3 regions of the Methylobacillus flagellatus KT genome follow, and region 3 is predicted to be linked to each of the others. Evidence: predicted binding sites of a transcription regulator. Region 3 holds the regulator's gene; each other region holds the start of a gene.
What was found. Region 3 encodes sigma-54, which starts transcription at its own class of promoters, with help from an activator protein. Its sites were predicted from a motif close to TGGCACNNTTCCTGCT; they were not measured.
Positions count from the first base shown of each region.

Region 1: MFLA_RS08025 (class II aldolase/adducin family protein) is a predicted target of sigma-54. The motif match lies at 1,837-1,852, and genes of this name have one in related genera.
Region 2: glnL (nitrogen regulation protein NR(II)) is a predicted target of sigma-54. The motif match lies at 4,616-4,631, and genes of this name have one in related genera.

Region 1 covers NC_007947.1:1,677,135-1,687,352, forward strand. The annotation lists gene MFLA_RS08020 (ABC transporter substrate-binding protein) at 1-1,030, opposite strand, end outside; gene MFLA_RS08025 (class II aldolase/adducin family protein) at 1,045-1,773, opposite strand; gene MFLA_RS08030 (sigma-54 interaction domain-containing protein) at 2,131-3,276, shown strand; gene MFLA_RS08035 (DUF5610 domain-containing protein) at 3,290-3,871, opposite strand; gene MFLA_RS08040 (NADPH-dependent FMN reductase) at 4,028-4,582, opposite strand; gene MFLA_RS08045 (methyl-accepting chemotaxis protein) at 4,850-6,403, opposite strand; gene MFLA_RS08050 (adenylate/guanylate cyclase domain-containing protein) at 6,544-7,824, opposite strand; RNA gene ffs (signal recognition particle sRNA small type) at 7,957-8,054, shown strand; gene dnaX (DNA polymerase III subunit gamma/tau) at 8,177-9,895, shown strand; gene MFLA_RS08065 (YbaB/EbfC family nucleoid-associated protein) at 9,913-10,218, shown strand, end outside.
Region 2 covers NC_007947.1:2,621,534-2,631,751, reverse strand. The annotation lists gene MFLA_RS12520 (porin) at 1-1,022, shown strand, start outside; gene MFLA_RS12515 (nucleotidyltransferase family protein) at 1,283-1,573, shown strand; gene MFLA_RS12510 (HepT-like ribonuclease domain-containing protein) at 1,570-1,917, shown strand; gene ntrC (nitrogen regulation protein NR(I)) at 2,063-3,451, opposite strand; gene glnL (nitrogen regulation protein NR(II)) at 3,507-4,604, opposite strand; gene MFLA_RS12495 (DUF4124 domain-containing protein) at 4,817-5,299, opposite strand; gene glnA (type I glutamate--ammonia ligase) at 5,404-6,813, opposite strand; gene MFLA_RS12485 (rhodanese-like domain-containing protein) at 7,064-7,519, shown strand; gene aroE (shikimate dehydrogenase) at 7,528-8,340, shown strand; gene mtgA (monofunctional biosynthetic peptidoglycan transglycosylase) at 8,337-9,026, shown strand; gene lptM (LPS translocon maturation chaperone LptM) at 9,086-9,214, shown strand; gene lysA (diaminopimelate decarboxylase) at 9,222-10,218, shown strand, end outside.
Region 3 covers NC_007947.1:149,084-159,301, reverse strand. The annotation lists gene MFLA_RS00785 (M3 family metallopeptidase) at 1-685, opposite strand, end outside; gene MFLA_RS00780 (DUF4870 domain-containing protein) at 695-1,036, opposite strand; gene ptsP (phosphoenolpyruvate--protein phosphotransferase) at 1,083-2,822, opposite strand; gene MFLA_RS00770 (HPr family phosphocarrier protein) at 2,866-3,135, opposite strand; gene MFLA_RS00765 (PTS sugar transporter subunit IIA) at 3,128-3,538, opposite strand; gene rapZ (RNase adapter RapZ) at 3,585-4,427, opposite strand; gene hprK (HPr(Ser) kinase/phosphatase) at 4,431-5,390, opposite strand; gene hpf (ribosome hibernation-promoting factor, HPF/YfiA family) at 5,490-5,816, opposite strand; gene MFLA_RS00745 (RNA polymerase factor sigma-54) at 5,847-7,313, opposite strand; gene lptB (LPS export ABC transporter ATP-binding protein) at 7,333-8,055, opposite strand; gene lptA (lipopolysaccharide transport periplasmic protein LptA) at 8,139-8,669, opposite strand; gene lptC (LPS export ABC transporter periplasmic protein LptC) at 8,695-9,384, opposite strand; gene MFLA_RS00725 (KdsC family phosphatase) at 9,394-9,882, opposite strand; gene MFLA_RS00720 (KpsF/GutQ family sugar-phosphate isomerase) at 9,922-10,218, opposite strand, start outside.

The DNA of each region.
Region 1 (10,218 bases), 1.4 Mb from region 3:
TGGCTTCCTGCAATGGGCGTTGATCCACCCATGCGTCAAAGTCGAAATCACGGTCAAGCAGGCCATAAACCCACATAAAATCCTTCTGTTTGCGGAATAGCGCGAGACGGTCAGGCGTCAATGTCGGTTCGAGGTTGAGGTGAAAATCGTTGCGGTATGCAGTCGCTACGCTCTCGGCCCCAGCAAAGGTCTCATCCTGAAGAATCGCATGCACACCCTGAAGATTATGCTTGGCCCAATCGGCCGCACGCAAAGTCTGGTAAAGGAAGCGGACCACGAGGTCGAAATGGTTCTCCAGCAAATCCTCGTGCACGGTGATGGGCCGCGGCGTGCCATTGTTCACCCTTACACGCTTGTCGGGATAGCTATCGAGGTCGATCCCGACCACAACACCTAAGCGCTTGGCCGCCTCGACAGCGGAAGCGCCCTTGACGTAAACCGCATCGAGATTTCCTGCAACCAGCTCATCCAAACCGGCCCACAGACTGCCCACCACTTCACGACTGCGCCTGCCATCTCCCCGCCCTTGCCCTGCCGCAGCCACTTCGACAAGTTCGACATCATCCAGGGTCAACCCTGCAATGCCGAGTGCGCCTTTATAACCGTGCAGGCTCATGCCGCGCGCAATACTGCTACCGCGCACATGATCCTTGATCGGGTGGTCAACGAATGCAGGCAACGCCAGCCGCTTGCCCTTGAGCTGGTGCGGCTCGGTAATACCGGAATCAGGTCTCACCAGAATCGCCTGCCATTCATCTATCCATGTCAGGCCGATCAGGCGAGTAGGCGCATATTGCGCGCGAGCTGCGATCGCCAGCAAGCTGCCGCCCTCACGGATGAGCGTAGGCAATTGATGGTCATAGTGATGCCGGTTATATTCCCGCGGACCATCCTGTAATGTAGAGACGGCAATACCATCTTTTGCAAACTCTTCATCCAGCCAACCCAACTTGTAGGCAATACCGGTCGCAGTCGGCACAGGGCAACGGGTAAACCAGATCCTGTCCACCCCATTGATCAACTCGCTCATGACCGCTCCTTCGATTAACGCAGGTCAGTGGAAGGCAGCAGGTTCAATTCCCTGGCCTGATCGTAAATCTTGGCCATCTTCCATTGCTGAGCCAATACACCGGGGCCGTAATCACGAGAGCCGCCGATCGCGTCTGCCAAGGTCTGGATTTGTGCACCCTCTTCAAGAATCAGAATAAATTCGGCAGTCTTGCGCAAACCTTGCTTGCCCCAGACGGTAGAACCGCCATTAGCCTCTAGAATTGCTGTGTTGTGCGGGTTCAACCTGATCTGATCCAAGATGAAATCCACTTCCTGCTGGCGCCTATCAATATAAATAGGAATTTCACGAATCAGGTTATAGCGCTGTACCGGCACATAACGAATTGGCAGTGTGCGATGGGTTTGTGCCCACGCTCCCAGATACGGCGAATGCACGTGCGAAATCGTCGTGATATCCGCATGCTCCTTGAATAACTTGGTATACCGAGTCGCACCGGCTGCACTGCCCTTGCCCAGCACCACATTTCCTTCAAAGTCCACGACCACCGCCTGCAGTTCGCGGTTATCCCAATTGAACGGGCCCGGATCGTTCACGATTACAAGCTTTTCTTCACCGGGAACGCGCTCGACAAAACCTACCGTGCCGTTCGCAGTAATGGTACCGGTGCTGCGGAAGGCGGCAAATGCAATCTTGGCATCAGCCAGCACCTGGGCAGCAAAAGCTTCCACATCGTTTTCTGTATCAATTGCGGTTACAGTCATTATTCACCTCTATCGTCATCAAGAAAGGCAGTACATCTGCCAGGTATCCTTGGGTGATAAAAGCGCAAGACATATGCCAACATTGGAAAATCTTGGCAATCTCCACAATAAATCAATTATTTCATTAGGTTATGAAAAGCATTGCCAATCAGCAACACACTTTTTACTGCTGAATTAGCAACAGTTGCTGCAAACGAAGCATTAGTGGCCATGAAGGCGTTGTACTAAAAGCAACACTCAACTTTCCGCCGCTTCACTTATTAAAAAAAAGAATATAGATATGAAAATATAGTTTTAGACCAGATAAAGAATTGTGCGTATATTTGTGCGATGTTTCTACAAGAAAGTCCTTAGCTAATGCATGCTGAACTATGGAATTATGAGCGGGCATTCGAGACTGCGGATCATGTCATCACGCATCCGAATCCCAGCGCGGTTAGCCTCTCCGTGCGCGCAAGCGCACTGGTTTTCAGTGACCCCAGGTCTCAGGAATTACTGAGCCTGATCGAGAAAATTGCCGCCAGCAATGCCACCGCCCTCATCATCGGCGAAACGGGTACCGGCAAGGAGTTGATCGCGCGTCACATCCATGCACTCAGCAATAGACGCGATGGCCCTTTTCAGGCCATCAATTGCGGGGCTTTTTCAGAGACCCTGGTAGAAAGTGAACTGTTCGGCTACGAACGCGGCGCCTTTACTGGTGCAACCAGTGCCAAGACAGGGTGGTTCGAGTCCGCCAATGGCGGCACCCTGTTTCTTGATGAAATAGGCGACCTGCCGCAATCGACCCAGGTCAAGCTGTTGCGCGTATTGCAGGAACGGGAGGTCGTGCGGTTGGGCTCGCGCAAGGCCACCCCGATTGATGTCCGCCTCATCGCGGCAACCAACGTCGACCTGGAAGAAGCCGTGCGTGCCGGGCGCTTCCGTGAAGACTTGTATTACCGTATAAAGGTGGTACCCATTGCCTTGCCGCCCTTGCGCGAGCGGCCAGGCGATATCCTACCGCTGGTTGAACACTTCCTGAATGTTTACAAATCCCGACTGCACACCGGAATCCCCAAACTCGCCCCGGAAACCATTCAGCAGTTACTTCATTATCCGTGGCCAGGGAATATTCGTGAGTTAGAGAACGTCATCCACCGCGCGTTGCTGATTTCCACATCGGAGACCCTGTACCCCAAGGATCTGGGCCTTCCACCGATCGGGACCGTGCCACTGGAGAAGCAAGACACCAAGTCGGCATGGGCTATTAATCAGGATACCAAGCTGGAGGCTACCGACTCCTCAACACCTCATCCGGCGACGGAAACTTATCAGCTGGAACGCGTGTTCAGCCAGCTTTTCGAATCCCCACCACCCAAGCTGTTCGAGCTGGTCAATGCAGTCCTGGTCGAGAAAGCTTATGAGTTCAGCAACAAGAACCAGGTACACACCGCTAGGCTGCTGGGTATTAGCCGCAATATCCTGCGGGCAAGGCTGAAAGAGTTAAAGCTGATTGCCTGATGAAGATTCTTCCCTATTCTTGACTGGATTGACCAACGTCCTCGCGGATTGCAGATTGCTTGGCTTCGAGAAAATCGTCGTAGCCCTTCTGCACTAGCGCATACGTGTTGGCAATATCTGCAGCAATATCGCTACCTTCCCCCAACACACCTAGTCCGGCGAGAATATCTTTGGCTTCGGCATAGCCTTTCTCGAAGCCACCCCGGATCAATGCCACGAAATCACGCACCACTTCTTCCGGATCCTGATCCGGATGCCGTGCAGCATAGGCATCAAAAAAGCCCGTTGACATGGAAAGGATGCGTCCTGCCGTCGCTTCGGCACTATGATCTCCGGCCATGGCGTTGCCGATGGCATTCGCCCCCAGCTGAGGCTCCAGTACGGCATTGATATGTTCTATGGCGGAGCGATACAGCAAGGCCAAGCCGTCATTGCCGGATTGAATGGACACCTTTAACGAAGCTTGGAGGATTTTTGCGTTGAGCATCGTCTTCTGCCCATCCGGTCGCGCTTCAGCAGCCTTTTTAGCCTCACTCAATGCTTCATTGGCCGGCCCCGCAGTACTGTTAGCAATATTATTGCTCGGTGCAACCATGTGTCCTCCTTGATCTTGTTTCTTGATGATATCCATCCATATCGGCTGAAACTCAAGAAAATGAAGCCATGCGGGCGCATCAAAGATTCAGGGAGCAGCCAAAAACCAAAAAGGGGCTGTTTTTCAGCCCCTTTTATATCTTAGCCTGGCCGGTCTTTACGCCACCAGGACTTGAGGCACCTGCGGATGCTTCAACAGGAATTCCGCCTGGTCGACAGCTACCGCGATCCGCTGACGGATGGCATCACTGGTCAGCTGATAATGGGCAAACTCACTATCTCTGGCATAGATAGCCGTTGGCGCGGTATATACACTAAAGAAGCTCACCAGCGTCCGTAACTGGTAGTCCAGTATCATGGCGTGCTGATCACTACCGCCAGTGGCACCCAGAATGGCAACCTTGCCGACCAAGGCCTTGGGGTCGAGCAAGTCGAAAAAGTGCTTCAGCAAGCCGGTATAAGAAGCCTTATATACAGGGCTGGCGATCACGAGCAAGTCAGCTGCCTGGACTTTTTCGTAAGCCTCCGATAACTCAGGGGGAAATTCCCCATACGATACGGTGCTGCCCAGGACGGCTGCAATCCCGGCAATATCAATCACCTCCGCTGGCGCATGCAATTGATGCGATGCCCTTGCAGCAATCTCTTCCACAAGCGCCCTGGTCCTGGACGGCTGCGATAAACTGCCCGAGATGCCCACTATTCTTGCCATACCGACTCCTACTTTCAAAGATTAATCCAATTCATGCCAAGGCATGCATTGAATAAATTCAGCAATAAAAGTGCCAGGGCAAAATGTAATTATAAATCAATTAAGAGCAATAAAAACCTCAAACCATTTCATGGTTAACTGCTGCCAGGGCAACAGCCAAACAGCACATATGCATCTACACCAACAGTTCAGCCGGTCATGCATCGGCAACAGCCTTGGAAATCAGGTAGCTCCTGAAGATGCAAACTTGATTCGGGAATAGCATCTTCAGGCTAACTGGAATATCTCCACGGCCCTCCTCAGGCTGCCGGCCTGCTCATCCAATGCAGTCGCAGTTGCGGCAGATTGCTCAACCAATGCGGAGTTCTGCTGAGTAGCAGCATCCATCTGCGTGATGGCAAGCTTGACCTGCGCAATACCGGTTGCCTGCTCACTAGAAGCTGCCGCAATCTCCCCGATCAGGGCAGCTATCTGATTGACTGAATTTGCAACCTCGTGAATTGTATTGCCTGCAGAGGTGACCTTGCGGGTACCTGTATCCACGACCTCGCCAGAAGCGGCGATCAGCACCTTGATCTCTCTGGCGGCGCTGGCGCTACGCTGCGCAAGTGAACGCACTTCGCTTGCCACCACGGCAAACCCCTTCCCCTGTTCCCCTGCCCGCGCGGCTTCCACGGCAGCATTCAGTGCAAGAATATTGGTCTGGAAAGCAATGCCGTCAATCAGCCCGGTAATCTCCTCGATCTGCGCAGATTTGGCGCTGATCTCCTGCATGATCCGCACGACCTCATCCATGGCAGCCTCGCCTTGCTTTGCCACAGCCACCGTATTTTGCACCATGCCTGTCGCCGTCCTAGCGTTTTCTGCATTATGCGCCACGGTTTCCGCGAGCTCCTCCATGCTGCTGGCAGTTTCCTCGAGCGAACTCGCCTGCTCCTCGGTACGGTGCGAAAGATCGTTGTTGCCCTGGGCGATTTCGGCGGTGCCGTTGTTGATCTGCTCAACACTATCGCGTACCTGGCGGACCATCTTGGCAAGACTGTCTTTCATGTCGATCAGGTAAGGATATATCTGCCCTGGACAATTCTTGCCGAATGGCTCTATAGGAAAGGTGAGGTCCCCATCGGCAATTTTCTGGAAATACGCTTTCACCTGATCCAACGGCATCCGGACAAAATGCACAACATACCGATCAGCCAGAACCAGCAGTACTAGGCAGACGCCGAGAACGCAAGCCACTGCAACCATCAGCAGCTTGCGGTTTTTCTGTGCATTTTCCAGCATGGCTTGCCCTTGCTGCTCCAACAGACCATTGACTTCCCGGGCCGCATTGCCGAAGTGACGACTGGCGCCAGCAACGACGCTGATATTATGCTGCCTGTACTTGGTAATATCGCCTTGTTCAAGCAATTCAATCAGCTTCTCCACTTCATCATGCACCAGGATGTAATGGGCTTTGAGCTGACGAATTGCATCGATGTCTACTGATGATGCCCCCTGCAGGAAAGCATTGAAACTGGCATCGGCCTCCTTCATTGCAGAGCGGACATGCAGAGATTCGGCCTGGCTTGCCTTCAGGTCTCCAGCCTCAAGATAATCATGTTGCCTGACCAGCCTGAGCCGGGCGCGCAGCAGATTTTCATTGGCCAAGACTAGGGATTGGGATTGCCTGAGCGTCGCGTGGCTGACCTCAAGCTCCTTCCCTGCCGCATTCATCCCAGCCAATCCTATGGCGGAAAGGGTCAGGATCAGGATGCTGATGAAAACCAGCACGATCATCACCATACGGTGAACTGTAATATCCTTCAGGAGTTGTTTCATGCTATTCCTTCGTCAATGAGCCCAATGCTGCGCGAACTCGCACACTGGATGACTGCAATAACGGAGGAAAAAGCAAAAAAATTTAAATTAAATATGCAAATAGCAAATGTTGCAGAATGGCGTGATTGTTGGGATTCAGGTCATCTTGATACATCAACATCATGTTTGTCCATCCTTCCCTTAAGCAAATAGGTCACTACTTTGCCTTTTCCCTTGACATCCACACCACAACGCGGCTCAAAGCAGTAATCCGCCTTCAGCAGCTCATAGGTAGCGGCTGAAACTTGGATTTCGTTGGGCAGCCCGGTCGTTTCCATACGGCTGGCGATATTGACAGCATCCCCCCATAAATCGTAGCTGAACCGGGTGTTGCCGATAATACCGGCCACCACTGCACCACTGTTCATTCCAATCCGCATTGCCAATGGCATGCCGATCTCTCTGGAAACCTTGTCGAGCAAGGCAGGCACTTCCAGCGCCATGTCCGCCATGACGTGGGCATGGTCTGTCCGGGGACTGGGCGCCCCCGCAATCACCATGTAAGCATCCCCTATAGTCTTGATTTTTTCCACGCCATACTGGGCGGCAAGCTGGTCGAAGCGGGAAAAGACATGGTTGAGCAGGTCAACCACAGCAGCAGGTGTCATCCCTGCCGAAATCTGGGTGAAGTTCACGATATCCGCAAACAGGATGGTGACGGCGTCATGACTATCTGCGATGCGGCCACACTGGGTTTCATGCAGCCGCTTGGCAACTGACTCCGGCAATATGCTTCGCAACAGTTGCTCCGAACGCGATTTTTCCACCGCCAATGCTTCCAGCACTTTCGCTTTCTCAGATTGGAAATAGCGCATTGCGATGTACAGGATGACCGATACCCCGGCCATATTGATCGCAAAAAATGCATCCCGGATATCCCCGGGGATCGGCAAGGCATGCATGGAAAACTGGTCGTTCAGCCACCATGACAGCACTGCCAGCAGCCCAAATAAGATGAACCAGGGGGTGGACTGCCGGGTGCCCAGAATCATCAGTGCGCCGACGGGCGACAGTATGGCCCAGAAAGCAACACCGCTAGAGGCCTGAAGCCCGCCAATGATCCATTGCATAAAGAACGGCATCACCAGCAGCATGACCAGTTGGGTGAAGGTAAAGGCATCGAAACGCTTGAAATGGTAGAACACCAGCAAGCTGCTATAGGAAATGATGATGTAGATGTACGGCACGGCCGCCATCACTGCATATCCTTCCCCCAGGCTGGAAAGAGTGAATATCCAGAAGACGCAGGCCAAGCTTTCCGCCAGCACCAGGATGGATAGGATTGCCATACCAAGTACAACTGCCTTGGCGATTTCTGGTGGCTTGTTTCCCAGGAAAGGCTGGATGAGCCGCATAAAATAACGGTCAGCCTGATGCATCATGGCGCTCTCTATTGTTAGTTATCATTCATTGTGCTTTGCCCAATATATCGCAAGGATGGTACTTAATCTATCTTTGTCTTGACCGATGAAAGCGCTGGTGGAGTGCCGCAGGTTTGAGTTAGAATGGCGTCTGGCGGGCCTCCCCGCATTGCAAAGTAGCCAACCTGGTCAGGTCCGGAAGGAAGCAGCCACAACTATTGAAGCAAGTGCCGGGGGTTGGGCTCGCCTCTTAAATTTAGAGAATCAGACACGCCTGATTGCATGGGAAGCGCCGGATCAATTGTTCCAAATGTGCACGCCACTGGCAAAGCAGGCACCTGCAACGCATGACATCCAATGAGTTTATACGCCGATGAGCTATCAGGTTCTTGCCCGCAAATGGCGTCCAAAATCCTTTGATGAGCTGGTAGGTCAGGAGCATGTGGTGCGCGCCCTCACCAATGCATTGCAGCAGCAGCGACTACACCATGCATACCTGTTCACGGGTACCCGCGGCGTTGGCAAGACCACCCTCTCCCGTATACTGGCAAAATCCCTGAATTGCGAACGCGGCGTCAGCGCAAACCCTTGCGGCCAATGTACGGCCTGCGTCGCGATCGACAAGGGTAGCTTCCTCGATTATGTCGAGATGGATGCCGCATCCAACCGCGGGGTTGATGACATGACCTCGCTGCTGGAAAAAGCCATTTACGCCCCCACCCAGGGCCGCTACAAAGTCTACATGCTTGATGAAGTTCACCAGCTCACCGGGCATGCCTTCAATGCCATGTTGAAAACGCTGGAAGAACCCCCGGCCCACGTCAAGTTTATTCTGGCCACCACTGACCCGCAGAAGGTCCCGGTTACCATCCTGTCGCGCTGCCTTCAGTTCAACCTCCGGCAAATGTCGAGCAGCGGTATTGCCGCACACTTGCAGCATGTATTGACCCAGGAAAACATTACCTTCGAGCCTGTTGCACTGCAATTGATAGGCCGCTCTGCCAATGGCAGTATGCGTGATGCATTGTCCCTGCTGGATCAGGCGATTGCCTATGGCGGCGACAGCGTCAACGAAAAAGAGGTGCGTACCATGCTGGGTGCAATCGACCAGGCTTACCTGTTCGAGCTGCTCAACGCCCTGCTCGCCCAAGATGGCAATGCCTTGCTCGCCCAGGCGCGCGCCATGGAAGAACGCGCGATTTCCTTCGACGCGGCATTGAGCGACCTTGCCAACCTGCTGCATGAAATCGCCATTGCACAAGCTGTGCCAGATAGTATTGCGATTGACCATCCCGACCGTCAGACTCTTCTCGACATCGCGGCTCGCATGCGCCCAGAGGAAATACAGCTCTATTACCAAATTGCCCTTCTCGCCAGGCGAGATCTCGGCTTGGCGCCCGATGAGTTTGCTGGGTTCACCATGGCATTGCTGCGTATGCTGGCATTCCGCCCAGGAGAACAAACATCTTCGACAAAGGCAGCACCACCGCCAGCGGCATCCTCTACCGTTGCAGAAAGCACGCGGCCTCGCGCCAGTGCCGCTCTTGCCGTCAGTGAACCAGCTGTCAGGATCCCTGCGCCGAACATGCGCGAAGCCAGCCCGGAGCCCACGCCTGAGTCAGCGACCTCTCGGGACTCTCAAGCGCTCAGCCCAGGCGCCTTCTCCGCCGCAGCATCCAGCACGCAAGAAGCCCCTGCCTCAGCGGTCACGCGAAGCTTCGACGGCAATTGGCGTGCATTGGTGGACAGGTTGAAACTCGGCCTGGCCCGGGCGCTGGCACAAAATTGCGAAGTAGCAAGCTTCGATGAAGACCATATTGCATTCTCCGTGCCGCCGACGCAAAAGCACCTGCTGGGCATGGGTTATGAGGAAAAGCTGCAAAGTGCCGTTGAGCAGCATTTTGGCCGCAAGATCAAACTGACTTTCGCCCTGGGCGGCAGCGGCAATACGCCAGCCCAGTTGATGAGTCAGGAAAAAGCCGCCCTGCAGGCCCATGCGGAGAACGCAATTCACAATGATGGCTTTGTGCAAGCGCTGATCAAGGATTTCGGCGCCCAGATCATTCCATCAAGCATCAAACCACTTCAATAAATCCGGAGGATACAGACATGATGAAAGGCGGCTTGGGCAACCTCATGAAGCAGGCCCAGCAAATGCAGGAAAACATGAAGCGCGCCCAGGAAGAATTGGGCAAGATTGAAGTCGAAGGCCAAGCAGCCTCGGGCATGGTCAAGATCACCATGACCTGCCGCCATGAAGTGCGCCGTGTCAGCATCGACGACAGTGTACTGGGAGATGACAAAGAGCTATTGGAGGACATGATTGCGGCAGCCTTCAATGACGCGGCGCGCAAGGCCGAGGCTACCTCCCAGGAACGGATGAGCAGCCTGACGGCGGGCCTGCCAATCCCCCCT
Region 2 (10,218 bases), 500 kb from region 3:
AAGTTTCTACAGGTCTGTTGCCTTCCGCTATCGGTATCGGTGGTAAGACTCGTCAGAACGATCTGGATATTGCATTCCAGTTCACATTCTTTGTTGGTGCGAATGCTGACAGTGGTTTTGGTACTACTGGTACCGCTCAAGGTGCAAATGGTAATTGGCAAAGCCGTGCTGGTGATGGTAACTCCATCAACATTCGTCAAGCTTACATGACTTTTGGTGATGCTTCCTGGGGTACTATCAAGGCTGGTCGTGACCTCGGTCTGTTCGGTTCTGATGCTATCCTCTCCGACATGACCCTGTTGGGCGTTGGTGTTGGTGCTGGTCGTCCTGGTAACTCTACACTGGGCCGTATCGGTTCCGGTTATGTTTACGCTGACTGGATCGGTCAAATTCAATATGCATCCCCTAACTGGAACGGTTTCAGCTTTGCTGTAGCTGCTCGTGAAGGTCTGCGTAATGATGGCGTAGCTGCTGGTACTGCTCTTGCTGATGACAAAACAGAACTTGGTTTTGATGGTAAGGTAAGTTACGAGTGGACTGGTGATGTTTCCGGTAAAGTTTGGGCTGGTTACATTACTCAAAAGCACAATAACACTAAAACAGGTGATTATCGTTCCCGCGGTTATGACCTGGGTGGTAAGATCAACGTAGCTGATTTCGGCTTGGTTGGTTACTACTATGATGGTAAAGGTCTGGACATGCAGACTGGTGGCCAGTTAGGTGGTTTGCAGTTCTTGGGTGGCAACAAGTCTGATGACAAGGGTGGCTATGTTCAAGCTACTTATAAGTTGCCTACAGTTGGTACCAAGCTGGGTGTTTCCTACGGTGTCAGCAAGTCTGAAGAGCGTACTAACGCTTATGACATCGAGAACAAGTCTTGGATCGTTGGTGCTTACCACCCTCTGACCAAGAGCCTGAACCTGGTTGCAGAATATGCTCAACAAAAGATCGAAAACAACGTAGTTGGCGGTCTTGACGGTAAGGCTAAGACTGTTAGCTTGGGCGCGATCCTGTTCTTCTAGGATTAAATCGCAAGATTTAGCTTAGAAAGCAATCGTCAGAAAAACGGCACTCTTCAGGTGCCGTTTTTTATTATCTGCGATCGGCGTGTATTTGTATCTTGATATTGCCTTCGTAACTAGTAATATATCTTGTCTATTAAATAGAATTGCAGATTAATATAGGTTGGAGCGGGCGGGTGTTGATGAGGATTTAAGTGATGATAGATTTTTATTGTCATAATATTAAGGATGTATCCATTTAGCGCAGAGGATGAATTCAGATGAAGCCTTCTGAGGTATTGAATAAAAACCGTGCAGCCATTCGTAAAATGGTCGAAACTAGTCGTGCGCGGAATCCTAGGATATTCGGTTCTGTATTGCATGGTAGAGATGTAGATGCTAGTGATCTTGATTTGCTGGTTGATGCATTGCCTGATACGACGTTGTTTGATTTGGGAGGTTTGCAAGAGGATTTAGAAGCCTTGCTTGGCATTCAGGTTGATCTTCTAACTCCGGCAGACATCCCGGCTAAATTTCGGGATAAGGTGCTTGCGGAAGCACAATCGGTATGAATGAGAGCCGCTTGTCGGATTATCTTGAGCACATCTATCAGGCGGCAGTGGATGCCGGTAATTTTGTTGATGGATTGGATAAGCACGATTTTCTGGCAGATAAGCGAACCCAACAAGCTGTCATCATGAGTTTTGTGATTATTGGTGAGGCGGCGGCGAAGGTGATGGATAGTAATGCCGAGTTTGTTGAACAGCATCCCGAAGTTCCTTGGAGAAATATGCGTGGTATGCGTAACCGGATTGCTCATGGTTACTTTGATATTGACCTGAATGTCGTGTGGCAAACGGTTCAACGTAATATTCCAGATTTGGTGAGGCAAATTGGGTTGCTTAGGGGAATCTGAAAATTTCTAGTTTGCTTAATTAAGTTTGAATTGTAAAAACGGTAACTTAGAGTGCCGTTTTTTATTGTCTTTTTAACTAGATAACAGTAAATAAAAATGCCGGGTCTTTGCCCGGCATTAAAGATTGTGAATTAATAATAGACTGTTACTCGTCTATCCCTAGTTCCTGGATTTTCCGGGTGAGGGTATTGCGTCCCATGCCGAGTTGCGTTGCTGCTTCGATCCGGCGTCCGCCGGTATGTTGCAGTGCCTTGGTGATCAGGATGCGCTCGAATTGCTGAGTGCGGCTATCGAGGATATCGTGTTCGCCACGGTTAAGGGCATCCGTGACTTCCGATGCGAGGGCGTTCTGCCATGAGGTGGCGCTGGCGGGTTTGGCGGCATCTTCCTTGAGTTCAGGCGGCAGGTCGGCGATGTCGATGTTTTGGCCGGGGGCCATGACGGTGAGCCAGTGGCATACGTTTTCCAGTTGGCGCACGTTGCCGCTCCAGCTCAGCGTGCCGAGATAACGCAAGGCTGCGGTGGATGGCTGCTTGGCTTCGACGCCCAGTTCGCGGGCGCTATGCTGCAGGAAATGCTTGACCAGCAAGGGGATGTCTTCGCGGCGTTCGCGCAACGGCGGCAGGCGTAGGCGGATGACGTTGAGGCGGTGGAACAAGTCCTCGCGGAACAGCCCGAGCTTGACCCTTTCTTCCAGGTCCTGGTGGGTGGCGGCAATGATGCGCACATTGACCTTGACCGGCTGGTGGCCCCCTACGCGGTAGAACTGTCCATCGCATAGCACCCGCAACAAGCGCGTTTGCAGGTCAGAAGGCATGTCGCCGATTTCGTCGAGGAACAAGGTGCCGCCGTCCGCCTGCTCGAAGCGTCCGCGCCTGGCGGCTTGCGCCCCGGTAAATGCGCCGCGTTCATGGCCGAATAGTTCAGACTCGAGCAAATCCTTGGGGATGGCTGCGGTATTGATGGCAATGAACGGCTTGTCGAAACGGGGGCTGTGACGGTGCAGTGCGCTTGCCACCAACTCCTTGCCGGTGCCGGATTCGCCATTGATCAATACTGTGGAGTGCGAGCGGCTCAGACGACCAATCGCGCGAAACACTTCCTGCATGGCAGGAGCTTGGCCGATGATCTCTGGTGTTTCCTCTTGTATCACTACTTCAGTTGCCTGGCGCATGCTTTCATCCACTGCACGGCGGATGATTTCAATCGCCTGGTCAACATCGAAAGGCTTGGCCAGATATTCAAAAGCCCCGCCTTGGAATGCAGCAACGGCACTTTCCAGGTCGGAATAAGCGGTCATGATGATGACAGGAATGTCTGGATGGCGTTGCTTCACCTCATGCAGGAAATCCAGGCCAGAACCATTAGGCATGCGAATGTCGCTGACAATGACTTGTGGCTCTTCCCGGGTAAGGGCATTCAGTGCCTCGGGTACCGATGCGAAAGTCTTGAAATCCATGTCTGTACGGGCTAGCGCCTTTTCGAATACCCAGCGTATGGATTTGTCGTCGTCTATGATCCAGATCGGTTTCATGATGGTTACCTGTACAGTCTTTGTTTTGTATTGAAAGTATTTGCTCTGCTGTGGTTTATTGTCTTGCGATGTAAGACTTCATTGCCGTGCTTTCTATTGGCAGCAATATGGTGAAAGTGGTACGGCCCGGTTCGCTTTCGCATTCGATCATGCCGTGATGCTGGGTGATGAAGGTCTGGGCCAGCGTCAGGCCCAGGCCTGTTCCGCCCTCCCGGCCTGACACCAGCGGGTAGAAAATGCGCTCGCGGATGTCGGGCGGAATTCCGGGGCCGTTGTCGATGATCTGCAGCTTGATGGCAACCCGGTAGCGTTTTTTTGCCAGTGTGACCTGACGGGCCGCACGCGTACGTAAGATGATTTCCGGTGCTTGCTCGCCAGGGTTGTTCAGCATGGCCTGCACGGCATTGCGCGCGATGTTCAGGACCGCTTGGATGAGTTTCTCGCGGTCGCCGATCAGCTCGGGCAGGCTGGTGTCGTAATCCCTGCGGATCTGGATGCCGCGGGGGGACTCAGCCAGCAGCAGGCTGCGCACACGTTCCAATACTTCGTGGATGTTGGTCGGCTCGTATTTCGGGACGCGGTGCGGCACCAGCAGCCGGTCCATCAGCAATTGCAGCCGGTCGGCCTCCTTGATGATGACCTGGGTGTATTCGCGCAGGCTGACTTGCGGCAGCTCGTGTTCCAGCAGTTGCGCCGCACCGCGTAGCCCGCCTAGCGGATTGCGGATTTCATGGGCCAGGTTGCGCAGGAGTTCGGCGTTGGCTTGCTGTTGGATGAGCATGCGTTCTTCACGCGCAATGCGCAGCTGCTGGTCCATATGCTGGAATTCGAGTACCAGGCACGCTGGGTCCAGCTCTACCGGCGTCACAGTGCAGGTAACGGCGAAAGATTGCTGTCGCAGCGTGGTGATAGGGAACTCGTGCTCGCGGAACGGGCTGTGGTACTTGATGGCGTGTTCCATGGCGGAGTCGAGGATGTCGCAGCCAGGAAATACCTGAGACACCGGCAGGCCTGCGATCTGTTTGGCACTGATGGCGAATAGCACCTCGGCGCCGGGGTTGGCATAGACAACGTGACGCTGATTATTGAGTAGGATAATCGCGGTCGATAAATGCTCTAAACCTGCGAATGAGGGGGGGATTTTATGTTCCATGGCTTCTATTAAGCAAAAGCCAGGCCAGGCCCCGTGGCGTTATGCAGGCAGGCTATGCTACAGGCGTCCCGGCTCGCGTCAGCCCCGCGCTTGCAAGCGCGGGTGGGGTATAGCGCTATTTGCTGTGCATTGGGGGCGACCAAGGCTTTCTCCTCATGCTTTCGCTGTGCATAGTGGGCCTGGCGTGGACATGACGCCGGTATGGGCAGTAGTTATTTGAATGCTTCCAATTCTTTTTCCAAGAGCTGTACATTGCGCTCGTGCGCATCCACTTCGGCTTGCAAGCGCTTCATTTTTTCCTCGAATTTTGCGACGTTGCGATAGGTTTTTCCGTTGGCGCCCCGGTAAACCTCAGGCTTGGATTCGCCTTCGGCATAGGCTTTTTTTGCTTCTTCCAGGGCTGCGCGTTCAGCCTCCAGCTCTTCAAGCAGGATTTGCTTGCGCTGTTCATCGCGCTTTTTCTGGGTTTGGGTGTCGATGCGCGGAAAATCGCTAGGCGTGGCCTGGGGCTTGGGTTTGGGCGGGGGAGCCGGGGGCGGCGGATCTATATCCAGTTTGATGGCTCCCTTGCTGGGGACATTGGAGTAGGTGACATGCCCATGTTCGTCCACGCTTTTGTAGATTTCGGCATGGGCGCTGCCATGCATGACTGCATACATGGGCCAGGCCAGAAGGAATAGGCTGATTCTTTTCATGAGATTCAGTGTAGAGCAGAAGTCTGGGACAGGCAATTGCTGACGGGATGGATTCCAGATACAAAAAAAGCGGGTTACCCCGCTTTTTCTGGTGGTTGCGCCGCTTAAACGCTGTAGTACATGCTGAACTCGATCGGGTGTGGAGTCTGGCGTAGCTTGGTTACCTCTTCCATCTTCAGATCGATATAAGCGCTGATCCAGTCATCGGAGAACACGCCGCCGCGGGTCAGGAACTCGCGATCCTTGTCCAGGGCTTCCAGCGCTTGCTCCAGAGAGGAGGCAACGGTTGGGATCGCTGCATCTTCTTCTGGTGGCAGGTGGTAGAGATCCTTGGTAGCAGGTTCGCCAGGATGGATCTTGTTCTGCACGCCGTCCAGGCCTGCCATCAGCAATGCGCTGAATGCCAGGTATGGGTTGGCGGTTGGATCGGGGAAGCGTGCCTCAATGCGGCGTGCCTTGTCGGATTGCACGAATGGGACACGGATGGAGGCGGAACGGTTTTTCGCGGAATAGGCCAGCTTCACAGGGGCCTCAAAGCCGGGAACCAGGCGCTTGTAGGAGTTGGTGCCCGGGTTGGTGATGGCGTTCAGCGCACGTGCGTGCTTGATGATGCCACCGATGTAGTAAAGGGCAAACTCACTCAGGCCGGCGTAGCCGTTGCCTGCAAACAGGTTCTTGCCGTCCTTCCATACGGATTGGTGCACGTGCATGCCGGAACCATTGTCGCCAGAGATGGGCTTGGGCATGAAGGTGGCTGTCTTGCCGTATGCGTGAGCAGTATTCAGGACGACATATTTGAGAATCTGTGTCCAGTCGGCGCGTTGAACCAGGGTGCTGAACTTGGTGCCGATTTCACATTGGCCAGCGGTTGCTACTTCATGGTGGTGAACTTCGACGGGCACGCCTAGTTCTTCCAGCGCCACAACCATGGCGGAACGAATGTCGTGCAGGGAGTCGATCGGGGGCACAGGGAAGTAGCCGCCCTTGACGCCGGGGCGGTGGCCGGTGTTGCCGCCTTCAAACTTCTCGTTGGAGGCCCATGCGGCTTCTTCGGAGTTGATCTTGACCGAGCTGCCGCTCATGTCCACGGACCAGTTGATGGAGTCGAAAATGAAGAACTCTGGTTCGGGACCGAAGAAGGCTGCGTCACCGATGCCGCTGGACTTTAAGTAGGCTTCAGCACGCTTGGCAATGCTGCGTGGGCAACGATCATATCCCTTGCCGTCGGTAGGATCCACAACGTCACAGGTCAGGAACAGGGTGGGTTCATCCATGAACGGGTCGATGTTGGCTGTGTTCGGGTCCGGAATCAGGAGCATGTCGGATGCCTGGATACCTTTCCAGCCTGCAATGGAAGACCCGTCGAAAGCATGGCCTTCGGTAAATTTGTCTTCGTCGAATGCAGAAATTGGCACGGTTACGTGCTGTTCCTTGCCCTTGGTGTCAGTAAAGCGAAAATCGACAAATTTGATGTCGTTTTCCTTCACGAGTTTCAATACATCGGCCACCGCCATTTGATTCTCCTAGCTCTTTTTGGATTAAGAAGTTGATTAAGCACGCATGCTTGACACTGAAGTGAAGCAGGAACTGTGCCACGGAATTTACGTAAATTCCCATTCTCACATATAAGGATCCAAAAGAGAAACGCTATGTGATGCACCACTATATTGCGAGCAAGAGGTTTTGTGCACCATATTGGTGCTCATGGAATTGTGGCAAAATTTAACGCTATACTCCGCAGTTCTGAGAGGAAAGGAGAACGCGATGGAAACATTGAGTGCCATTTTGCAGAATGCCAAGCAGCGTGCTGAGCAGCAGGGGCTTCCTTATGCAGGTGCATTGACGCCGCAGGAGGCGCAGCAGGTGCTGGAGCTGGCGCCAGCGGCGAAACTGGTGGATGTACGCACCAAAGCGGAGCTTGAGCTGGTGGGGCGTGTGCCCCATGCGACGCACATCGAGTGGGCATTTTATCCCGGCATGGTCCCCAATCCCGATTTTCTGGCTCAGTTGGACAAGCAGGTTGATCGCGAGGCGCTGGTGATGTTTCTGTGCCGTTCTGGCGGCCGCTCTCACAATGCAGCCGTCGTGGCTGCCCAGGCCGGGTATGCCGAAGCCTACAACGTACTGGAGGGATTCGAAGGCGATCCCACTCCCGATACCAAGCAGCGTGGCAGGATCAATGGCTGGAAAGCCGCCGGATTGCCCTGGACCAACGCCTGAGGATAGTCATGGATCGTTACGCCGTCATCGGCCACCCGGTGGAGCACAGCAAGTCGCCTTTGATTCATGCGGCTTTTGCGCAGCAGACGGGGCAGCAGCTTGAATATGGCAAGGTGCAGGCTCCCCTGGATGGATTCGTTGCCATCGTGACCGATTTGCAGGAAAAAGGCTATCGAGGGGTTAATGTCACCGTGCCTTTCAAATTTGAGGCTTATTCCCTGGCGACGGAGCTGACACCACGGGCACGTGATGCTGGTGCGGTGAACACACTGACTTTCACGGACGGCGCCATTCATGGCGACAATACGGATGGCGTCGGGCTGGTGCGCGATATCCTGCAGAACCTGGCATTCACCCTGGCAGGCAAGCGTGTGCTGCTACTGGGGGCAGGAGGCGCTGCGGAGGGAGTATTGGCCCCCCTGTTGGAAGCGTCTCCCTTGTCACTCTGCATTGCCAACCGCACCGTGGACAAGGCAGAGGCGATGGCGGCACGTGTGAGGCCGGGTCAAACTTCATTGGACGCGCGCGGTTTCGATGCCCTGGCCGACCAAGAGTTCGATGTCGTGATCAATGCTACTTCCAGCGGCTTGCACAACGAGCGGCTGCCCTTGCCATCCGGATTGTTTGCAGCCGATGCCTTGGCATATGACATGATGTACGGGCGCGAGACGCCCTTTATGCGGTATGCGCGTGAGGAAGGCGCCAGCAGAATTGCCGATGGGTTGGGCATGCTGGTGGAGCAGGCAGCGGAAGCCTTTTATATCTGGCGCAGGGTGCGGCCTGATACTGCGCCTGTGATGGCCGCATTGCGGGCCGCATGATCAAGCAATTGTTCTGGCGCGGCTTGTTGCTGGCGCTGGTGCTCGTGGTGTTGTACCAGTTCTGGATCTTCATGCATATCCTCTGGTGGGTGGAGCACAATCCTTCGAGCAGCGCGTTCATGCGTGCCAGTCTGTCTGCGTTGCAGCAGGATAACCCTGATGCTGCGCTCAAGCATCAATGGGTCGAGTACCAGCGGATTTCCATCCATCTCAAGCGGGCGGTGATTGCAGCCGAGGACGCCAAGTTCGTCGGCCACGAAGGGTTTGATTGGGACGGCATCCAGAAGGCCTATGAAAAGAACTGGAAGCAAGGCAAGATTGTCGCTGGTGGCTCGACCATCAGCCAGCAGCTTGCCAAGAACCTGTTTCTCTCCACCAAGCGCACGCCCTGGCGCAAGTTGGAGGAGGCCGTGATTACCTGGATGCTGGAACGGATGATGAGCAAACGCAGGATTTTCGAGATTTACCTCAACGTGATCGAATGGGGCAATGGCGTGTTCGGTGCCGAGGCTGCCGCGCGACATTACTACAGGACCAGTGCGAGTAGCCTGAATGTCGCTCAGGCTGCCAGATTGGCGGCGATGATCCCTAACCCGCGCTACTATGACAAACATCGCGAGGCGCGCGGCTTGATCCGAAAGGCACGCATTATCGAGGCGCGCATGCGTTATGCAGAAGTGCCGTGACGGTATTGCCTGGGCTGCTACGGCCTTGTGCTAGAATGCGATTTTTGCATTAAAACCCTATGCGCTTCTGTTTCCTGATCCTGATTGCAAGCCTGACCTTGGCTGCCTGTGGCACCAAGGGCAACCTTTACATCCCGGAACAGCAGTACCCGCAGGAACTCCAGCCGCAACAACAACCTTCCCGATGAGCTGTCCGTGAATCCATTTCAGTTGAAGAATGGCATCCTGCATGCCGAAAATGTCCCCCTGACCCGGATTGCCGATGAGTTCGGCACACCCACCTACGTTTATTCCCGCGCAGCACTGGAGTCCGCATATACGCGTTTTGCAGCGGGTTTCGATGGCCAGGATCACCTGGTTTGCTTTGCGGTGAAATCCAACCCCAGCCTGGCGGTGCTCAACCTGTTTGCCCGCCTGGGCGCCGGGTTTGACATTGTGTCAGGCGGAGAGCTGGCGCGAGTACTGGCTGCAGGTGGAGATCCTGCCAAGGTGGTGTTTTCCGGGGTGGGCAAGACCGAGACGGAGATGGAAACTGCGTTAAATGCTGGTATTTTCTGCTTCAACGTGGAATCCGCCAGCGAGTTGGACCGGCTCAATGACGTTGCTGGCCGCCTGGGCAAGACGGCGCCCGTGTCCTTGCGTGTCAACCCCAATGTGGATGCCAAGACGCACCCCTATATTTCCACTGGGCTCAAGAACAACAAGTTCGGGGTCGCGTATGAGGATGCCTTCAACCTGTACCAGCATGCAGCCAGCTTGCCGAATATCGCCGTGCATGGCGTGGATTGCCACATCGGTTCGCAATTGACCGAGCTTTCCCCATTCATGGATGCGTTCGACCGTGTATTGGCCCTGGTGGATCAGTTGGAAGCTGAAGGTATCAGGGTAGCGCATATCGATCTCGGCGGAGGTATCGGCATCTGTTATGCCGATGAGACGCCGCCTGATTTTGCTGCATATGCGGCCGCCATGCTGCAAAAGCTGGGTGACCGCAAGGTCAAGCTGGTGTTCGAACCTGGGCGTGCGCTGGTGGGGAATGCCGGCGCGTTGATTACCAAGGTGGAATATCTCAAGCATACCGAAGCCAAGAACTTTGCCATTGTGGATGCCGCCATGAACGACCTCATGCGCCCGGCGCTCTACGATGCCTATCATGAGATTGCAGCTGTCGTGCCAGCAACGGACCCATCCT
Region 3 (10,218 bases):
CATATTGCAACACCGGCATATAGGAGGGGAAGTGCAGGGTGAACTTCCAGCCGGTCTTCCCATCGGCCTTGGCGGCTTCAGCCGCAGCCTGCAAGGCATCTTGGGGGATGCCTTGCAGCTGGGCTTCGTCCTCGATGAACAAGGCATAGTCGTTGGTAGTGTCGAGCAGGTTTTCCTCGAACTTGGCGGCCAGGGTGGAAAGCTCTTCCTGGATCGCCTTGAAGCGGGCCTTCTTGTCTGCCGGCAACTCGGCGCCGCCGAGGCGGAAATCACGCAATTCGTTATCGACGATCTTGCGCTGGGCAGTGTTGAGCTGTTCATAGGCAGCGCTGGCCTTGATGGCGCGGAACTTGGCATACAGGCGCTCGTCCTGTGAGAGGTCTGCATAGAATGCAGTGAGCTTGGGCAGGTTTTGATTGTAGGCCTCGCGCAACTCCGGGCTGTTGACCACGGCATTGAGATGGCCGACTTGCGACCAGGCGCGCGAGATCTGCTCCTCGAAATCCTCCAGCGGACGCACGAAGTTTTCCCAAGTGGGCGGCGCAGGGTCTGTGACCAGGGTTTCTATCAGGGCCTTGCCCTTTTCCAGCAAGTGGTCCACCGCAGGGGTGACATGTTCAGCCTTGATTTGGTCGAACTGGGGCAAGCCGGAAAAATCCAGCAATGGGTTGTTGGCAATGCTCACGTGGAATCCTTAACTAATCAAACGCAATGTAAAAGGGTAGCGGTATTCCTGCCCCTGGCTAGCGGCAATGGCAGCCAGGACGCAGAGGATGAGGTTGGCAATCCAGAGAATGCCAGCCAGCAGGAAGCCGACAAGTATCACCATCAATATGGAGCTGATGGCGTACCCTATCAAGAGGGTGATCTGGAAATTCAGCGCCTCGCGGGCCTGCTCGGCGATGAATGGACTGCTGTCCTTCTTCAGCAGCCAGACGAAAAGTGCGGGAAACACGCTGAAGACCGTGCCCGCCAAATGAGTGACCACAGCGATGTTCTTTTCGTCCGCACTGGGTACCGGAATCAGGTTACTCATGGTGTAATCCCCTCGGAAATGAATGACCGGAACAATGATGGATACACTACTGATTGAGTTTTTCCAGCAAAGGTTCGATCTTGTCGATATCGTAAGTGTTCATGACTTTACGGGCCATGGCGACGATGGACTGCAATTCAGTCTGCAGCACCTGGCGCTTGATGGTCAGCAAGTGCGATGGATGCATGGAAAACTGGCGCAGTCCCAGGCCGAGCAGCAGCCGCGTGAAATGAAGCTCGCCCGCCATTTCGCCGCACACCGACACCGGCTTGCCCAGCTTGTTGCCAGCCTTGATCGTGATTTCGATCAGTTTGAGCACGGCAGGATGGGAAGGTTTGTAGAGATGCGACACCGCATCGTCCGTCCGGTCGATCGCCAATGAATACTGAATCAGGTCATTAGTGCCGATGGAAAGGAAATCCAGTTCGCGCGCGAATGCCTCGGCATTGATGGCCGCGGCAGGAATCTCGATCATGCCGCCCAGCATGATCCCGTCGTCGAACGGGATGTTTTGCTCGCGCAGGCTGTCCTTGGCACGCTCCAGCAAGCTGACCGTCTGCCTCAATTCCAATAACGACGACAACATGGGAATCAGAATCTTGATCTTGCCGTAATGCGAGGCGCGCAGGATGGCACGCAACTGGGTCAGGAAAATCTGCGGCTCGGATAAGCACAGACGGATAGCACGCAGGCCCAGCGCGGGATTGGTGCAGCTGCGTGCGGCATCCGGGTTCATCTGCTTGTCAGCGCCCAGATCAAGGGTGCGGATGGTCACCGGCATCCCTTTCATCATCTCCGCCACTGTGCGATAGGCGGCGAATTGTTCCTCCTCATCCGGCATCTCGCGCCGGTTCATGAACAGGAATTCAGTGCGGTAGAGGCCAATGCCGGTAGCCCCCACCGCCTTGGCCTTGGCAACGTCGGAAGGCACTTCAATGTTGGCATGCAGCTCGACCTCAACCCCGTCCAGGGTTACTGCCTTGGTCAGCTTGAGGCGCTTGAGCTTCTGTTGCTCGAGCTCCCACGCCTCCTGGCGCAGGCGATATTCGGCAAGGGTATCCTTGTCCGGGTTGACAATGACGATGCCGTGGTTGCCATCGACGATGATGAGTTCGCCGTCGCGGATCAGGTCACGCGCACGGTGCAGCGCCACAATGGAGGGAATGCCCAGGCTGCGGGCCAGGATGGCAGTATGCGAGGTCGCGCCGCCCACGTCCGTGATGAAAGCCGCAAACTGGTGATGCTTGAACTGGATGGCATCGGCCGGCGACACATCGTATGCCACGAGTATCTGCGCGCTTTCCTCCGGACGTACGGCCGCGCTGGGGTGGCCAAGCAGGGCCTTGATGATGCGCTCCACCACTTGCACCACATCCTGCTTGCGCTCGCGCAGATATTCATCCTCAATCAGTTCGAACTGCGCCACCAGCTCATGCATCTGCTGCTTCAATGCCCATTCGGCATTGCACAGCTCCTGTTCGATGATGGCCTTGGGCGCTTCCGACAAATGCTTGTCGGACAATATCATCAGATGCGTGTTGATGAAGGCTGCCAGCTCTGCAGGCGCATTGGCCGGCAATTGCTCGCGCACGGACTCGAGGTCGCGCCTGACATGGGCCAATGCCTGCTCGAAGCGGATGATTTCGGCTGCGACCGCTTTCCTGGGAATCTGGTGATGCACCACTTCGACCAGGGCATTGGCGACGAGATGGGCGCTGCCGATGGCGATGCCACCCGACACGCCGACGCCGTGCATGGAAAAACTGACCTTGCTGCTCTGCGCCATGGAAGATTATTCCTGAGGGGGGAAGGAAGGCATGGCGAAACCGTTATTCAGGTTCGCCAAAACGGTCGTTGATGAGCTTCACCAGGGCATCCATGGCAGCCTGTTCGTCGCTGCCGTTCGTTTCGAGCGTCACCTTGCTGCCCTTGCTCGCCGCGAGCATCATCACGCCCATGATGCTCTTGGCGTTGACGCGCCTGCCATTGCGTTCGATCCAGATTTCGCAGGCATATTGGCTGGCAGTCTGCGTGAGCTTGGTGGATGCGCGGGCATGCAGGCCCAGCTTATTGATGATTTCTATTTCTTGTTTAATCATGATGCTTACATGCGTCCTTGGAAAAATGCACCACGCCTTCGCGTCCGCCGCTGATGGACTTCTCGACCAGGGTCATGATGCCGTTGTCTTGCCGATAGGTGAGCGCCCGCACCAGCATAGGCAGGTTGACCCCGGCCACGCCTTCGACATGGCCGGGAATCAGCAGCCTTGTCACCAGGTTGCAGGGTGTGGCGCCGTAGATATCTGAAAGTATCAGCACTCCCTGCCCCTCGTCCAGTTCCCTGATCATTTGCTGGGCCTGCGGCAGTAATTCGCCCGGGTCGTCATGCGTACCAACCCCGAGCTGCCTCAGCAACGGCGGTCGCGAGCCCATGACGTGGCTTGCACAGTGAATCAGGCTTTCGCCCAGGGTGCCATGGGCAATGATGAGTATACCTATCATGCGTTGTATTCCATATCCTCGGCTGCGCTGCGGCTGGCTACGCGGCCTAGTTGGTCTCCAGTGATCGATGCCGCACCAGCACGCGGTATTCCTGGCGGCGGAAATGTGCCGCAAGACGTTCTGCAAGATAGACCGAGCGGTGCTGGCCGCCGGTGCAACCGATCGCCACGGTCAAGTAGCTGCGGTTGTCGGCAATGAAGTTGGGCAGCCAGCGCTCGATGAAACCGCGGATATCGTCATACATGTTCTGTACGCTGTCATGTGCCTCCAGGAACGCACACACGGGCTTGTCCTGTCCGGTCTGGGGCCGGAGCGCCGGATCATAGTAGGGGTTGGGCAGGCAGCGCACGTCAAACACATAATCTGCATCCAGCGGAATCCCATGCTTGAAACCAAACGAGGAGAAGAGCAGGATGAGTTCACCGTTTTTCTGCGTCACGAATTCCTTGACCCAATTGCGCAAGGCATTGGCGCTGAGACTGCTGGTATCGATGCGCAGCCCCAGATCAACCAGAGGCTCCAGCATGTGGCGTTCGTGACTGATGCTCTCCGCCAGAGTGCTGGTGTCACTGCTCAAGGGATGGCGCCGGCGCGTTTCGCTGTAGCGCTTGACCAGTGTCTCCACATTGGCCTCGAGAAAAAGCACCTGTACCTCGATGCCCTCATCCTTGAGCTTGCGGATGTTGCCTGGCAGCGCCTCGAGCGAGGCACTGCGTGTATCGATGCTGATTGCCACTCTTTGGTGATTGCCTTGGCTCAGATGTTCCGAAGCTTGAGGCAGCAGGGTGGCAGGCAGGTTGTCGATGCAATAGTAACCACTGTCTTCCAGCATCTTGAGCACGATGCTCTTGCCTGAACCCGAAAGACCGGTCACGATGACAAGCTGCATGCTCTATTCGGCCTGTGGTTTCGTTTTCCGGGAAGTGCGCGCCATCTCGCGATGCTGGCGCTGCAGGAACTGCTTGGTACCGTTGATGCCGCGCAACAGGAGCATATGGTTGCGCACGGCCACTTCGACCAGGACGGCGATATTACGGCCGGCAGCGACCGGGATCACGACCTTGGGGATTTTGACATCCAGGATTTTCTCATGCTGCGATTTGATGTTGAGCCGATCCAGCGGCACCATGGTATCCGCCATTTCCAGTTGCACGATCAGGTCGAGCGGCTTGGTCGGCTTGACGGCATTGTCGCCAAACAAGGCGCGGATATTGAGCACCCCCAATCCGCGCACTTCGAGGAAGTCTTGGAGCAACGGCGGGCAACGCCCTTCCAGCCTGTCCGGCGCGATACGATAGAAGTCGACGATATCATCCGCCACCAAGCGGTGTCCTCGCGAAATCAGCTCCAGTGCCAGCTCGCTCTTGCCAATGGCCGCGGTGCCCTTGATCATGAGGCCGAAACCCTGCACTTCCATGAACACGCCATGCAAGCTTTCCGATATCGCCACGGCTTGGGCAAGGTAATGGCTCAGCACATCCATGAGGCCGGGACTGCGTAAAGGTGAAGTGAACAAAGGCGTGCCGAACTCGTCGGAAGCCGCCACCAGTTCTTTCGGGGCTTCTTCGCCATTAGCGACGATGATGGCTGCCAGGTCAGCGGAAAACAGGTTCTTGATCGCCTGGAACAATTCGCGCGCCTTCAGGCTGCGCAGGTAGTCCATTTCCGCGCAACCCAAGACCTGTACACGGTTGGGATGCACGAAATTCAGGTGACCGACCAGCGCCAGAGATGGCTTGGTCACGGTTTCACTTGTCAGGGGATTGTCGCCACCCGCCAACCCTGCTACCCATTTCAGCTTGAGCTTGCGGCGCATATCCTTGTAAAGCTGGGTCACACTGATTTCAGCCATGTATGCTTAATACCTTGGGGGATGAACATGCAGAAGAAATTGCTGCAAGCGCGTCAAATCCTTGCTCGTAGCATAGCGCTTGCAGCATCTCACCGAAGGTTACTCAACCGGTTGGTGCTTGAGGCCACCTGATGCTTGGTTGTGGTTGCTGATCTTCTCCTTATGCTTCAACACTTGGCGGTCCAGCTTGTCAGCTAGCAAGTCAATCGCGCTGTACATGTTTTCTGCACCACATTCCGCATGCAGGTCGTTGCCAGGCACATGCAGGGTGGCTTCCGCCTTTTGCACCAGTTTTTCTACACTCAGGGTGACCTTGAGGTCAATCACATGATCAAAGTGATTACTGAGTCGAGCCAGTTTAGACTGCACATATTCGCGCAACGCTGGAGTAACCTCTAGATGATGTCCGGTCAGGTGCAAATTCATAACACTCTCCTTACTTGAAAAACGCGCAAATCAAAGCGACTTGCGCTGGTTGGCCGCGGGTATCTGTAGAGACTCGCGGTATTTCGCTATAGTTCTTCTTGCCACGACAATCCCTTGCTTGCTCAGGATATCGGTGATCTGATTGTCGGACAGCGGCTTCTTCGGGTTTTCCTCGCTCACCATCTGCTTGATCAACGCACGGATCGCCGTGGCGGAGCACGCTCCTCCCGACTCTGTCGCCACATGGCTGCCGAAGAAATACTTCAACTCGTAAACACCGCGCGGTGTGAGCATGTGCTTTCTTGTGGTCACGCGCGACACGGTCGATTCATGCAGGCCCAGCTCATCGGCAATCTCCCGAAGCACCAACGGGCGCATGGCCACTTCGCCGTGCTCGAAGAAATTACGCTGCCGGTCCACGATTGCCTGCGACACACGCAGGATAGTGGAGAAGCGCTGCTGGATATTCTTGATCATCCATTTCGCCTCCTGCATCTGACTCATGAGATATTGACTGGAGCTGTCACGATTCCGTTTCAGGATGCCGGCATAAAGCTGGTTGATACGCAGCTTGGGTACGACCTCATCATTCAGGCTGGCAACCCAGATCCCCTTGATCTTCTTCACCACGATTTCATGCTGGATGTAATGATCCGAAGTAATGTGGCTGAATTCGCCGCCTGGTCGCGGATTGAGCTGGGTCACCAGTTGCTGCACCGATTTCAGGACATCATCATCGCAATGCAGCAGTTTACGCAAGCGCGTGTAATCACGACTTGCCAGCAGGGGCAGATGCTGTTCGGCAACCTTGATCGCCAACTCCACAAAAGGTGTTTCTGCCGGCAAGGCACGCAGTTGCAATGTCAGGCATTCTGCCAGGTTGCGGGCGCCAATCCCCGGCGGATCCAGATTCTGGATATGCTTGAGTGCCGTTTCAAGCTCGAGCGGATCGATCTCCAGCTCTTCCGGCAAAAGCTCGGCCAGCTCTTCCAGGGACTGTTCCAGATACCCATCGTCATTGATCGCATCTACCAGTACCATCGCCAAGGTCTGATCACGTTCCGACAAAGGCAGCAGCTTGATCTGGCTCAGCAGGTGTTCACGCAGAGTGAGGTTGGCCGCTTCCTGAAAGCTGAAGTCGTTATCGTCTTCACTATTAGCGCCGCCTTCTTCCCAGCGGCTACCTCCTTGGAAAGACTCATAGTAATCATCCCCGCCGCCAAATTCGTCAATGCGTGGCAATTCCTCGCTCGCGGGCGCAGGCGCTTCGCTGGCAGGAGCAGAAACCGCAGCATCCGGGGCAGGACTGTAGCTTTCGGATATCTCGGCAGCACCGTCTGGACCGTCTATACGCTCCAGCAAGGGATTGGCCTGCAACAGTGACTCCAGCTCCTGGTTGAGTTCCTGCGAGGACAGCTGCAACAATTTGATTGACTGCTGCAGCTGCGGCGTCAATGCGAGATTTTGGGAAAATTTTAGCTGTAGACTTTGTTTCATCTCTCTAATTCTGCATGGACTACAGGCGGAAATCCTTGCCCAGGTAAACTTCTCTTACACTCTCGTTATGAATGATTTCACTGGGTTTCCCCGATGCGAATACGCGGCCTTCGTTCACGATATAGGCGCGGTCGCATATGCCCAATGTCTCACGCACATTATGGTCCGTGATCAAAACTCCGATGTTGCGCTCGGTCAGAAAACGTACGATCTTCTGGATATCCAGTACCGCGATCGGGTCAATCCCCGCAAACGGCTCGTCCAACAGTATAAAACTGGGATTGGTCGCCAGGCAGCGGGCGATTTCCACCCGGCGGCGCTCGCCTCCGGACAGGCTGACTGCCATACTGTTGCGTATATGGGTGATATGGAGCTCCTGCAACAAGGATTCAAGCTGCTCATTCTGCTGCTCAGCGGTCATTTCCTGCAACTCGAGGATGGCCTGGATATTCTCCGTCACCGTCATCTTGCGGAAAATGGACGGCTCCTGGGGCAGGTAGGCCAACCCCATGCGCGCGCGCTGGTGGATGGGCATCCGACTCAGGTCCTTGCCATTGAGCAGTATGCGTCCGCCATCCAGGGGCACCAATCCCACCATCATGTAGAAACTGGTTGTCTTGCCCGCGCCATTCGGTCCTAGCAGTCCAACCACCTCGCCACTGTTGAGCTGCAGGGAAATATCCTGCACGACGGTGCGCGATTTATATTGCTTGCGCAAGCTTTCTACGATTAATTCACTCATTTATGCGGTCGATACCATCTCTAATATAAAGCGCGGTCGCCTTGACCGGTAAACAGGCAGAAGGCTGCAAACAGCCGTCCGGCTCAGGGAGCCTCCGCCTCTGGTTTCTTCCTCGGCTGAATAATGGCGCGCACACGGCCAGTCGGAGTTGTCGCTTGTGATCCGCCGCTGATGACTTCCGCATATTCGGCGTTGGCGTCATACATGATGTAATCCCCATGCACGATATCATCGCCGCGCTTGACCCAGGCATTGGTAAACAACTGCACCTTGTCCATGCGTCCATCATACTCTATCCGCTGGCCGCCACCCTCCATGTATTCGTTCTTGCCGTCGCGCTTCTGCCTGAACGTCGTCGGATTGCCATAAGATGTGCTGTGCTGGAAGCCTTCCTTGTCCTCGCGCACGATCAGCTTGTCGCCGCGGATGACCAGGGTCCCCTGGGTCAGGATCACATTACCGGTGTAGGTACTGGTCTTCTTGGCATCGTTGACCTGCACGGCATCGGCCTCCAACTCAATCGGCTTGTCCCGGTCGGCCTTTTCCGCGAAGGCGGAAACTGACAGCATGCCAGCCAGTATGGCAAGCACTAATGAATAAGGCGGGTGGCGCATAGATTCTCCGCTGAAAAATATCGTTCTACTGGGTCTTGGTTGGCTGCTTGGCATTTTTACTATTACCGGATGTTTGCTTGCTGGTTCTGGAAGCCACAGGTTTGGCAGATGCCCTTGGCTTGCTGCTGGCCCGCTTGGCGGGAGGGCGCTCATAATGGCTACGCACCCGCTTATTAAGCTGTATGGTCTGGTTTTTCTTGTCATACACCATCCCGACTGCGCGCACCACGCTCTTAGGGCCCTGGGTAATCACGACAGGCTGATCGGTCGACGCAACCTCGCGATCCGGTTCCACCCGCAGATATTCCGTTGTCAGCGTCATTTCCGGGCGATCCCCGAATGCCGGCCGCACCACGCGCACATTGTCGCGGAATTCCACGACCGCCCCGTCACTGGAGACATAGCCGCGCTTACCTTCTATCGTCGTCGCAGGCCTGCCCACCCCAAACTGGGTGAAATGCGGGTTTTCCAGCTCGGTAGTATCGTCATCCGGGTAATGCCGCATCTCAGATGCCTTGAGGATATGGCTGATCGACCCCGTCGCATCCGTCTTCGTCGTGACGAAGTTATTCAGGATATAGTCCGGGTCGTGGCGGGTTGCCCCGTCGATGCGCGGCTCCGGAGGCTGCACCGTGCGGTCTATCCATAATGTAATCAAGGCCATCAGGCCGAGTACGGCAAGTGGAAACAGGATGGTATTGGTGCGCCCTTGCATTTATCGCATTTACTTCAAATATGGCGCCATTTGCGCGTCGAAGGTGCCTTGCGCCCGCATGAGCAGCTCACAGACTTCGCGCACAGCACCCAACCCGGCCTGGCGCTCGGTGGTGTAATGAGCATACTCCTTGACCAGCGGCATGGCATGCGGCACGGTCACCGCGAGCCCGGCACGGCGCATGGGAGGAATGTCGATCACATCATCCCCCATAAACAGACAGTCCTCGGCTGACACGCCCTGCTTCTCCAGCAAGTCGGTGAATGCCTCTAGCTTATCGTCTATACCCTGATAGATGATCTGTACACCTGTATTCTCGGCACGTTTCACCACCACATTGGACTTGCGGCCTGTGATATAGGCCATGCGGATGCCAGTATTCTTGAGCATCTTCATTCCCAAACCATCCTGGGAATGGAAAATCTTGTATTCCAGGCCGTCATCCCCCAGCATCAGCCCGCCATTGGTCAAAACGCCATCCACGTCAAATACTGCCATCTTGATGCGCCTTGCGCGCTCTTCTAAGGAAATCAACTTCTAAACCACCTTTGCCATGAGTAAGTCGTGCATATTGAGTGCGCCGACCAGATTACCCTGCTGGTCGACGACCAGCAGACTGCTTATAGAATATTGCTCCATCAAGGCCAAGGCATCGACGGCCAGCTGCCCGGGCAAAATGCTGCGGGGGTGCGCATGCATGACATCGGCCATGCGGGTCCCGTTGATGTCGATGCCTGCCTCGAACGCCCGGCGCAAGTCGCCATCCGTGAATATGCCCACAGGCTTGTCTGCGGCATCCAGCACCGCAGTCATGCCCAAGCCCTTGCGCGACAT